DNA from 2 places in the Denitratisoma sp. DHT3 genome. Region 1 is predicted to be linked to the other one. Evidence: riboswitches for the same ligand, from Rfam matches in the RefSeq annotation. Region 1 holds a riboswitch; the other holds the start of a gene.

Region 1 (4,995 bases):
CATGCCTGCCAAGAAGAACACGGCCCAAGAAGCACCGGGAACGATGTTGCGCAAAAGGGGGAAATGGTGGCCACGGATGAGTACCATCAGAGAGATCAGTACGGCGGCAATAGCCGCTTGCCTAGCGCGGTAAATGCCATGATCACGGGTACAGGAAAGTGAATTCATCATCAGATTCTTTCGATTAAGTCGTTGAAATTAGCGGGCGTCCGACGGTGGTGTGATCAGCGCATGGCATAGCGCAGGCCGACGAACAGATTAGCGCCAGGTGTGCCATAGCCATAGGCGGTCTCATACTTGTGGTCAGTGATATTGTTGGCTCGCAGCTCCAGGCTCAGCTCCGGGTCAAGGCGGTAACGGGCATAGGCATTGAGCACGCTGTAGCCTGCCATCGGCCTGCGATTGACCGTGTCATCATAACGACGCCCCACATCGCTCCATTCAGCACCCAGATGCCACAGGCCGACATCACGGCCCAGGCTCAATTGCAGCTGTTGCTCAGCGCGTCGCGGCAGGCGCTTGTGGGTCACCTCATCCCGTGCCTCCAGCAGATCCAGGCTGGCATTCAACTGCCAACTATTGAAGCTGACAGCGTAAGCCAGGGTGGCGCCATCCAGTTTGGCTCGATTCACATTGGCCGGTGGCCAGCCTGAGATAAGGTTCTGCACCCGATTGCGAAACAGGGTCAACCCCAGCTTCTGACCCTCTTGTTCCCAGTCCAGTCCCACTTCAGCATTGCGCGCCTTTTCTGGTTGCAGTCGAGGGTTGCCACCACCAAAGCGATCCTGGGGCCAATATAGTTGATTGAAGGTGGGGGCGTTGAAAGCGGTTCCCACTGCGGTCCTGATCCGCCAGGCTGTGCTCAGTTGATAGCCGTAGCCGATCTGCCCCGTAGTCTGACGGCCAAATTGGGAGTTACGGTCGTGGCGGGAATTGAGTTGCAGGCGATGACTTCCTAGGTTGGCGCTCCAGCCCAGCAGGTAGGAATCGATGTTGCGCTCATTAACCAGATAGATGGTCGTGCTACTGACCTTCTGCTCGTTGTGCTCGTAGGCTAGGAGTGCGATGCCAAGCGGCAGCACTACGTCATTCTGCCAGTGAAAATGTTTCTGGACAGTGCGGAACCGAGAAGTGTTGGTTGCGTTGATGGTGTTACCTTCATCCAGACTGCGGCCTAACCGCATCAAGCTGGTCCAATCCTTGCCGAGATGGTTGCGCAGGGACAGTTGGTAGCTGGCGGTAGTCTTGTCGATCCGGTCGTTGAAGTTGCCCGAGCCTGCGTCATACTGAGTGACACCATCGGCTTGTTGCAGAGACAGACCGATCTCATCGTGTCCTTCCAGTCGGTAGTTGAGACTGCCGCTGAAATGCCGCTGACTAAAACCATCCCGGTCCCGGTTGTAACTCAGTGGTAGCTTAACGGCGCTGCTAGCGGAAGAAATGCCATCAGTATCGTAGGTTCCGATCCGTAGGCTGTAGGAGAGGGTATTGAGGCTGCCCCGCAGGCCGGCCTCGGTTTGTTGAGTGTTAAAACTGCCTATGGCGGCAAAAGCGTCGAAGCGGGGAGCGCCCTCACCACGTCGGGTGAATATCTGGATAACGCCTCCCAATGCATCGGCTCCGTAAAGGGAGGATGCGGGGCCTCTCAGGATTTCCACCCGCTCGATATCTGCCAGGGGGATATTTTCCAGTGCTGACTGGCCGGTGGTGGCGGAATTGATCCGCAGGCCGTCCACCAGTACCAGCGTATGCCGGGCCTCAGCGCCACGAATGAATATGCCAGTTTGTGCACCTGGGCCGCCGTTGGCAGACATTTGTAGCCCAGGCTGGCGTGCCAGAACTTCGCTTAGGGTGGACTGTCCCGCTTTATCCAGATATTCCCGAGTAAGAATGTTGACGTCGCCGAGAACATCGGGCGCATGTTGGGCCTGGCGAGTGGCGGTGACGATGATGGTGGAAAGATCGGCGGCATGTCCCTGGCTTGCCGACCAGATGGCGACGGCAAGGGCGCCGTGCAGATGACTGCGATGCATGAAGACTCCCTGTTCCCCGGACTGCGTCCCCGCAAGCCGGCGTGGATTGGACAACGGAATCCTCGGGGGAAACAGGCATAAGCCACACGCTACTTCCCCGTAGCGATTCCATGGTGATGTCCGTGGCCGGTCTCCGGGCTCGGAAGTCTTGAACCGCAGCCTTCCCAGGCAAATACCCAGTGGCTGAGGGGCGGTCCCTCACTTCCTTACCGTTGCGGGGGCAGCACAGGTCTTGCACCTGTTTCCCGTTTCACCTCTTGGCAGACATAGCCTTAAGGCACCGCGAACACTGGGGGCGGAGTTTATAATGAGATGATGATCAGGCGAGATACCGCTCACTGTCTCGAAATTATCCTGATAGGCGGTGTTTCTTCATGGTGTTCGTTTAGGTGCCGAGTCTAGTGTTCGTTTTTGACGACCCCTTTGTGGTCGAACAAAACATCACCATGCCGAGTCGATACCAAGGTAGTCAGGTCGGTACGATCCTGGCGGGATGAAGATGAGAAACTGCGTCCCCGATCCGTGCTGAAAAGATGGGTCCCACCGGTACCGACCAGTCGCAGTATCCCATCCGATCGCTGTGTGATGGCCGTAATAGACTGTTGGGTGCCGCTCGGCACCTTCTTCCAGCTTGTGCCTCTGTCATCGCTACGATAAATATTGCCGCGCATGCCAGCCACGATGATTCCACCATCATCCAGTGCCAGTCCAGTCCAGAACGATCCCCGGCATTCGGTCTGGATCTGACGCCAATTTCTGCCTCCATCCTCAGAGCGGTATAGGGCGCCAGCCTCAGAGGCGATGAATAGTTGGTCCTTTCCGGGGAAAATATGCATCAGGTGACGCGGGTTTGATTCATTCTGGGCCAGCTGCCTTTCTTGCCATGTAGCGCCACCATCATGGGTTTCAAGCAATAGGCCGAACTGTCCCACTACCAGGCCGTGGCGGGGGCTGTCGAACCGGAGGGAGAGCCACACTTTATTCTGCCCTGGCGCTTGCCGCTGCAAGCGCCAGGATTCTCCACCATCGGTGGTCATCAGAATCGTGTCATCGTAACCTGCTGCCCATCCTGACTTTTCATCAATGAAATAAACGCTGGTCAGAGTGGCACGACTGGGAACGGATCTGGCCTGACGAAATGTCTTTCCATCATCTGACAGCAGAATGATTCCATGATCACCGACGGCAACTATCCGGTCCTTCGCCAGGGTGGCTGCAATTACAGATGCACGTTCGGGAGTGATGAGGTGAGGAGCCCTCTGAGGAGGCACCTGTTCGGCATAGGACGCTATGGGGAAATGGATGCCGAGGAGGAGGGGGATCAGTAAAACAAAGTGAGGCATGATTTATCTGGCTGCAAAGGTTGCCGAAGGTAAATCGTTGCGATTGGATACTTTTTCCAGAATTGCGACGAAGGCAGGCATCACTGTTATGACCAAGACCATGTTTGTCATGAACATGAAAGTGAGGAGGGCACCCATGTCGGCCTGGAATTTCAGTGGAGAGAAAATCCAGGTGGACACTCCGAGAGAAAGGGTGATGGCAGTGAAGAGCGTGGCCATGCCCACATCGTTCAGGGATTCTTCCACAGCCTGCTTCATGGGTAGTTTTTGCGAAAGGTGGATGAGAAGTCGGTTGTAGAGGTAGAAAGCATAGTCGACGCCAATTCCGGTGGTGAGCACCATGACAGGCAGAGTCGCTACAGTCAGGCCGATGCCCAATGCCTCCATGAAAACGTAGCCGAGGAAGGTTGCCAGGGTCAGCGGCAAGCAGCAGACAAGAATGGCTCGCCAGTCGCGATAGGCGAGTAGCACCAGAAGGGAAATGCCGGTATAGACCAGCACCATCATCTGGAATTCCCTTGCCTCGATTTCCTCGTTAATGGCAGCCATGATGCCGACATTCCCGGAGGCAAGCAGTACCTGGATTCTGGAGTCGGGAGGGGGATAGTTCTTGCGAAATGACTTGATTGTATTAATCACCGTCTGGATGGTTTCTGCTCGATGGTCGGTCAGATGGAGATTGGTGGCCATCATGGTACAAGTGCGGTCAAGCAAACCGGAAGACTCGGGCAGGAAGCCCAGGGCGGCCTGCAAGGCACGACTGTCCCTGGGCAAGGCCAGCATTTTCGGGTTGCCCTCGTTGAGTAGAGCATTGGCGGTTTTCGTTAGGGTCGAGAGCGACGTAACCGAAATGATGCCGCGTACCTGGGATAGGTGCTGGGTGAACTGGTCCAGATAATCAAAGACATCGAATCGGGTACACCCGTCAGTTGGCGTCTCGAATACCACAGTCAGCACATCCATGCCCATGTCGAAGCGATTGGCAATACTTTCCATATCTCGGTTGTAACGTGATTCGGCACGTAATTCCGGTACGCCGCCCTGGAGAGCCCCGACCTGTCTGTCCAGACTCTGCCATACGGAAAAGATCAGCAGCAGGATGGCTGCACCCAGTACCCATTGTGCATTGCGAATATCTGCAACCCAGGCTATTCGTCGCATTTTGCTGGAGCGTCGTGCCTGGATTCTGGCCAGGGTAACAGCATGACTGGGAGGAAAACTCAGATAGGAGGCGGCTAGGGGTAGCATCACGAGATTTGTTACAACCTTGAAGCCAACACCGATGGCGGCGGCGATTGCAAGTTCCCGGATCATTGGAATGGGTATGGGAAGGAGCGATACGAAGCCGATCAAGGCTGAAAACAATGCAAGCGTACCCGGTAACAAAAGACTCGAAAAACTTTCTCGTGCTGCTTCTGAAGGATTCTTGCCCCGTGCCACTGCTGACGAGATGGCGTTGATCTGTTGAACACCATGGGATACGCCAATTGCAAAGATTAGAAACGGGATCAGAATGGCAAGAGGATCAAGGCCAAGGCCGAGCATGACCAACGTTCCAAATTGCCACAGGACGGAACACAAGGAGCAGAGCAAGGGCAGTAGCGTGAGCCTGATGGAGC
Region 2 (4,995 bases), 1.3 Mb from region 1:
AGCAGTTGCCCTTGCAGCACGCCGGCGGGCAGGCCCTGGGCACCGCCCATGCCGGCTTCCTCGTCCACGGTGAGCAGGACTTCCAGCGAGCCGTGGGCGATGTCGTCGGCCTCCAGGGCCGCCAGCGCCAGGGCGACGCCGATGCCATTGTCGGCTCCCAGGGTGGTGTTCTCGGCGCACAGCCAGCCGTCCTTCAGCACGGGCCGGATCGGATCGCGGAAAAAGTCGTGGCCGCCCCCCGTGTTCTGCTGGCAGACCATGTCGAGGTGGCCCTGCAGCGTGACCATGGGCCGATCCTCCATGCCGGCGGTGGCGGGCTTCCTCAGGATCAGGTTGCCGGTGGCGTCCTCCAGGGCGGCGAGGCCGCGATTTCCCGCCCATGCGCGCAGGTGTCGCCGTAGCGCGCCTTCGTGCTTTGAGACGCGGGGGATCTCGCACAGGGTGGCGAAGTGGCGCCAGACGATGGCGGGTTCGAGGTCGGGGAAGGTCATGGCGGGCGGGCTGCGGATACGCCCGAACCGCCGGGACGGGGTTCGGGCGCGGTTGGGTGCGATTCGGTGTCTGGGCCGGCGCTCAGAGCACCTCGGCGGCGTGGTCGGCCAGGCGCGAACGCTCGCCCCGTTGCAGGGTGATGTGGCCGGAATGGGGCCAGCCCTTGAAACGGTCTACCACGTAGGTGATGCCGGAACTGCCTTCGGTCAGGTAGGGCGTGTCGATCTGGGCGATGTTGCCCAGGCACACCACCTTGGTGGCGGTGCCGGCGCGGGTGATCAGGGTCTTCATCTGCTTGGGGGTGAGGTTCTGGGCTTCGTCGATGATCAGGAACTTGTTGATGAAGGTGCGGCCGCGCATGAAGTTCAGCGACTTGATCTTGATCCGGCTGCGGATCAGGTCCATGGTTGCGGCCCGCCCCCAGTCGCCGCCGTAGCTTCCGCCCTGGGCCGGCTGGCCGGGTTCCTCGTGAGGCCGGTTGAGCACGTCCAGGTTGTCCTCGATGGCGCCCATCCAGGGCGTCATCTTCTCCTCCTCGGAACCGGGCAGGAAGCCGATGTCCTCGCCCACCGGCACCGTGACCCGGGTGATGATGATCTCGGAGAACCGCTTCAGTTCCAGGGTCTGGGTCAGGGCCGCGGCCAGGGTCAGCAGGGTCTTGCCGGTGCCGGCCTGGCCCAGCAGGGTGACGAAGTCGATCTCCGGGTCCATCAGCAGGTTCAGCGCGAAGTTCTGCTCGCGGTTGCGGGCCGTGATGCCCCAGACCGCGTTCTTCTGGTGGCCGTAATCCACCAGGGTCGCCAATTGGGCGCTCTTGCCGCCGCCTTCCTTGACGATGGCGATAAACGGCTTTTCGGTTTCGCCGTCGAGATAGATGAACTCGTTGATCAGCAGTTCGGGGCAGAGGGGGCCATGAATCTGGTAGAGGGTCTTGCCCTCCTCCTTCCATGACTTCATTCCCTGGCCGTGGTTGTCCCAGAAATCGGCGGGCAGTTCCCGGGTGCCTGTGTACAGCAGATCGGTGTCTTCCAGCACCTTGTCGTTGAAGTAGTCCTGCGCGTGGAGGCCCATCGCGCGGGCCTTGATGCGCATGTTGATGTCCTTGGAGACCAGGATCACCGGCCGCTTGGGGAACTTCTGCTGCAGGTACATGACGACGGCCAGGATCTGGTTGTCGCCTTTTGCGGTGGGCAGGGAGGTGGGCAGTACCGTGGCGATCGCCTCGGCCTGGAGGAACAGGCGGCCCGTGGCCAGGCCGCGGGAGGGTTCGCTGAGGTCGATGCCCTTTTCGATGTCGGCCTCGTCGCTGACGATGCCGTCCATGATGCGGCTGGTCTGGCGGGCGTTGCGCGCCACTTCCGACATGCCCTTCTTGTTGTTGTCCAGTTCCTCGAGGGTCATGATGGGCACGTAGATGTCGTGCTCCTCGAAGCGGAAAAGGCTGTTGGGATCGTGCATCAGCACGTTCGTGTCGAGGACGAAGAGCTTGGTGGTCTTGCTGCGCTTGGCGTTCATGGCTGTTCCTGGTGTGGGCACGCATTGCGGATCATAGCGCGACGAGGCGGTGGCTTCGGGCCTCAGATTTTCTCCGCCACCCCGGCCGACTCGAAACTGGCCATCTGGTCGAGGAAGTTGGCGGCGGCCTGGATCAGGGGCAGGGCCAGGGCGGCACCGGTGCCCTCTCCCAGACGCAGGCCCAGGTCGAGCAGGGGACGGGCGTCCAGCGCCTCCAGTTGCAACTGGTGCCCCGGTTCGCCGGAGCGGTGGGCGAACACGCAGTAATCCGTGAGGGCCGGTTGCAGCCGCGCGGCGACCAGCGCGGCCGCGGTGACGATGAAGCCGTCGACCACGATCAGCATCCGCGCTTCGGCCGCGGCCAGCATGGCGCCGACCATCATGGCGATCTCGAAGCCGCCGAACCGGGCCAGGATGGACAGGGGATCGTTGGCGCCCTGATGGCGGCTCGCCGCCGTCGCCAGCAGTTCCTTTTTCCGGGCCAGGCCCAGGTCGTCGAGGCCCGTACCGCGGCCGACGCAGTCGGCGAGCGGCGCGGGCGCCAGGAAATGGGTGAGCAAGGAGGCCGCGGCGGTGTTGCCGATGCCCATCTCGCCGCAGGCCAGCAGGTTGCCGCCCCGGTCGGCCGCCTGCCGTGCCAGCGCCGCACCCCGCGCCAGCGCGGTGGCGCATTGATCCGCGCTCATGGCCGGCGCTTCGAGGTAATTGGCGGTGCCGTGCGCGACTTTCGCATCCACCAGATCCGGGCGGGCGCCGAAGTCGTGGGCCACGCCGGCGTCCACGACCTGCAATTCCCAACCCAACTGCCGGGCGAAGACGTTGATGGCGGCACCGCCGGCGAGGAAGTTTTCCACCATCTGCCAGGTGACGTCCTGGGGGTAGGCCGACACGCCGGCGCGCGCCGCGCCATGGTCGCCGGCGAACACCAGCAGCTGCGGCCGGCGGATGCGGGGGCTGAGGCTGCCTTGGAGCCGGCCCAGTTGCAGGGCCAGGGCTTCGAGGCGGCCGAGCGCGCCCGGCGGCTTGGTCTTGGCGTCGATTTTGCGTTGCAGGGCGGCGTCAAGGCCGGTGTCGAGGCGTGCCAGGTCGGCACGCGGTAGCGCGGTGGAATGCATCCGATTCTCCAGATTCCGGTTCGATCGACGCCGCGCTGACCATGCGCGACGCCGATGAACGCTGAAAGGAATCCTCGATCGCAGGTCTTCTGGCTTCCGGATCATTCGCCTGCCCCGCGCCTTCCCGGGAGAGTGGGCTCTCCCAGTGGCCGATCGTGGATCGTGCGGGCGGCGTCCCCGGTCACAGCGGCGGGCCCGCCACGGATTTCAACCGTGTTCCCTTGACTGTCGAGGTGCTGCAGCGGCGCGGATTATCGGGATTCGTCCCGGCCCTGTCAAAGCGGCCTGGCGGATGTTGTTTCCACCTGGCGGAAAAACATCGTGATTTAATGTAAATTGAGTCACGGCGTGAGTGAAGTGATGCATCCTGTCCGCTGATGATTTTTGTTGGAAACCGAATTCATGATGACCCCCCCTCCTTCCGCCATCAAATGGTGCCCCGAATACGCGACGGGCGTCGCCGACGTCGACGCGCAGCATCGAGTCCTGTTGCAGTGCCTGAACCGGCTCAATCGTCTGGGGGGCGGTGCCGAGGCGGCGGGGAGCGGGCCGTTGCGGAACGCGGTCCGGGATGCGTTGCGGGACCTGAACGAATACGCCGCCTACCACTTTCTCACCGAGGAGGCGCTGTTGCGGGAACATCTACCGACCGAGGCCCGGACCGTCCGGCATATTCTCGCCCATCGTTCGTACTGGTCGAGCATCGCCGATATCCGGATGCGCTTCGAGGCGGGGCTGCCCGACGCCGCCGAGGCGTTGGTGTCCTACCTCAACCGCTGGTGGATCAATCACATTCTGGAGACGGACCAGGACATGGGGCGCGAACTCAAGCTTCGCGGCGTGGGCTGAGGCCTCCATGAGCAAAACCAGTCGCTGGCATCTGAACCTGATCCGCCTCTACCGCAGCCACGGCACACTGCTCACCCTGGGCGCTTTCCTGGTCGTGGCGGTCGTGACCTTTGCGCTGACCTGGGGGGCGATGAAGGCATTTCGGATTCATCTCCTGGCCAGGAGCGAGGAACAGTTGATCGTTCTGACGACCGTCGTCGTGCTGATTTTTGCCGCCCTCCAGGCCTTGTTCAACCGCCTGCTGCTGGGGCGCACGTTCCTCGACTTTTCCGACGAGATAGAGCGCTGGGCGCTGCAGGAGGCGGATCATCTGCGCAACTTCGACACCATCGTCGGACACCTGCGGGACATTTCCACCGTCAACGGGGTGCTTCGCGGGCAACTGGAGGCGGTTACCCGGGAAACGGAAGACGCCGCCTACGCCATCGCCGGCCGCCTCGACCGCATTTACGCCGAATGCAGCCAGCTCTCCAGCGAGGTGAAACGTTCGGTTTCCCATTCCGAAGACCTGGCCGAGCAGTCGGAACAGCAACTGGCGGGGAACCTGGCGGCGCTGGATGCGCTCAAGCGGTACCAGATCGGCCGGCAGGACGAGATCGCCGCCGAGCATCAGCGGGTGCAATCGGTCATCGGCCAGGTCGGTTCATTGTCCCCTTTGGCCGAGTTGATCCGGCAGATATCCAAGCAGACCAATCTGCTGGCGCTGAATGCCACGATCGAGGCGGCGCGGGCGGGCACCGCCGGGCGAGGTTTCGCTGTCGTCGCCGACGAAATCCGCAAGCTTTCGGAACAGACCGATACGGCGGCGGTGAAGATCACCCACGGGATCGCCGCCGTGACGGCCGTGATCCACGATGAACTGGAACAGTCGCTCAGCACGGCCGAGGAAAAGAGCGAAATCGGGCAACTGGAGGACGTTTGCACCCGGCTCGGCGCGATGGGGGAGCGTTTCACCCAGACCACCGATTACCTCCACGCGCTGACCGGGACGCTGGATGCCGCCTCTGCGAAGATCGTCGACGAA

What was found. A riboswitch is a leader RNA that binds a small molecule or an ion and turns the genes downstream of it on or off. The one in region 1 is predicted to bind cobalamin.
Region 2: another riboswitch for cobalamin. It lies ahead of cobT (nicotinate-nucleotide--dimethylbenzimidazole phosphoribosyltransferase); the one in region 1 lies ahead of B9N43_RS10420 (TonB-dependent receptor domain-containing protein).

The regions. Positions count from the first base shown of each region.
Region 1 covers NZ_CP020914.1:2,258,823-2,263,817, forward strand. The annotation lists gene B9N43_RS10415 (hypothetical protein) at 1-87, opposite strand, end outside; gene B9N43_RS10420 (TonB-dependent receptor domain-containing protein) at 225-2,033, opposite strand; cobalamin riboswitch at 2,140-2,333, opposite strand; gene B9N43_RS10425 (WD40/YVTN/BNR-like repeat-containing protein) at 2,432-3,376, opposite strand; gene B9N43_RS10430 (efflux RND transporter permease subunit) at 3,380-4,995, opposite strand, start outside.
Region 2 covers NZ_CP020914.1:3,594,822-3,599,816, forward strand. The annotation lists gene B9N43_RS16625 (aminoacyl-histidine dipeptidase) at 1-491, opposite strand, end outside; gene B9N43_RS16630 (PhoH family protein) at 574-2,007, opposite strand; gene cobT (nicotinate-nucleotide--dimethylbenzimidazole phosphoribosyltransferase) at 2,070-3,122, opposite strand; cobalamin riboswitch at 3,185-3,389, opposite strand; gene B9N43_RS16640 (bacteriohemerythrin) at 3,525-3,971, shown strand; gene B9N43_RS16645 (methyl-accepting chemotaxis protein) at 3,979-4,995, shown strand, end outside.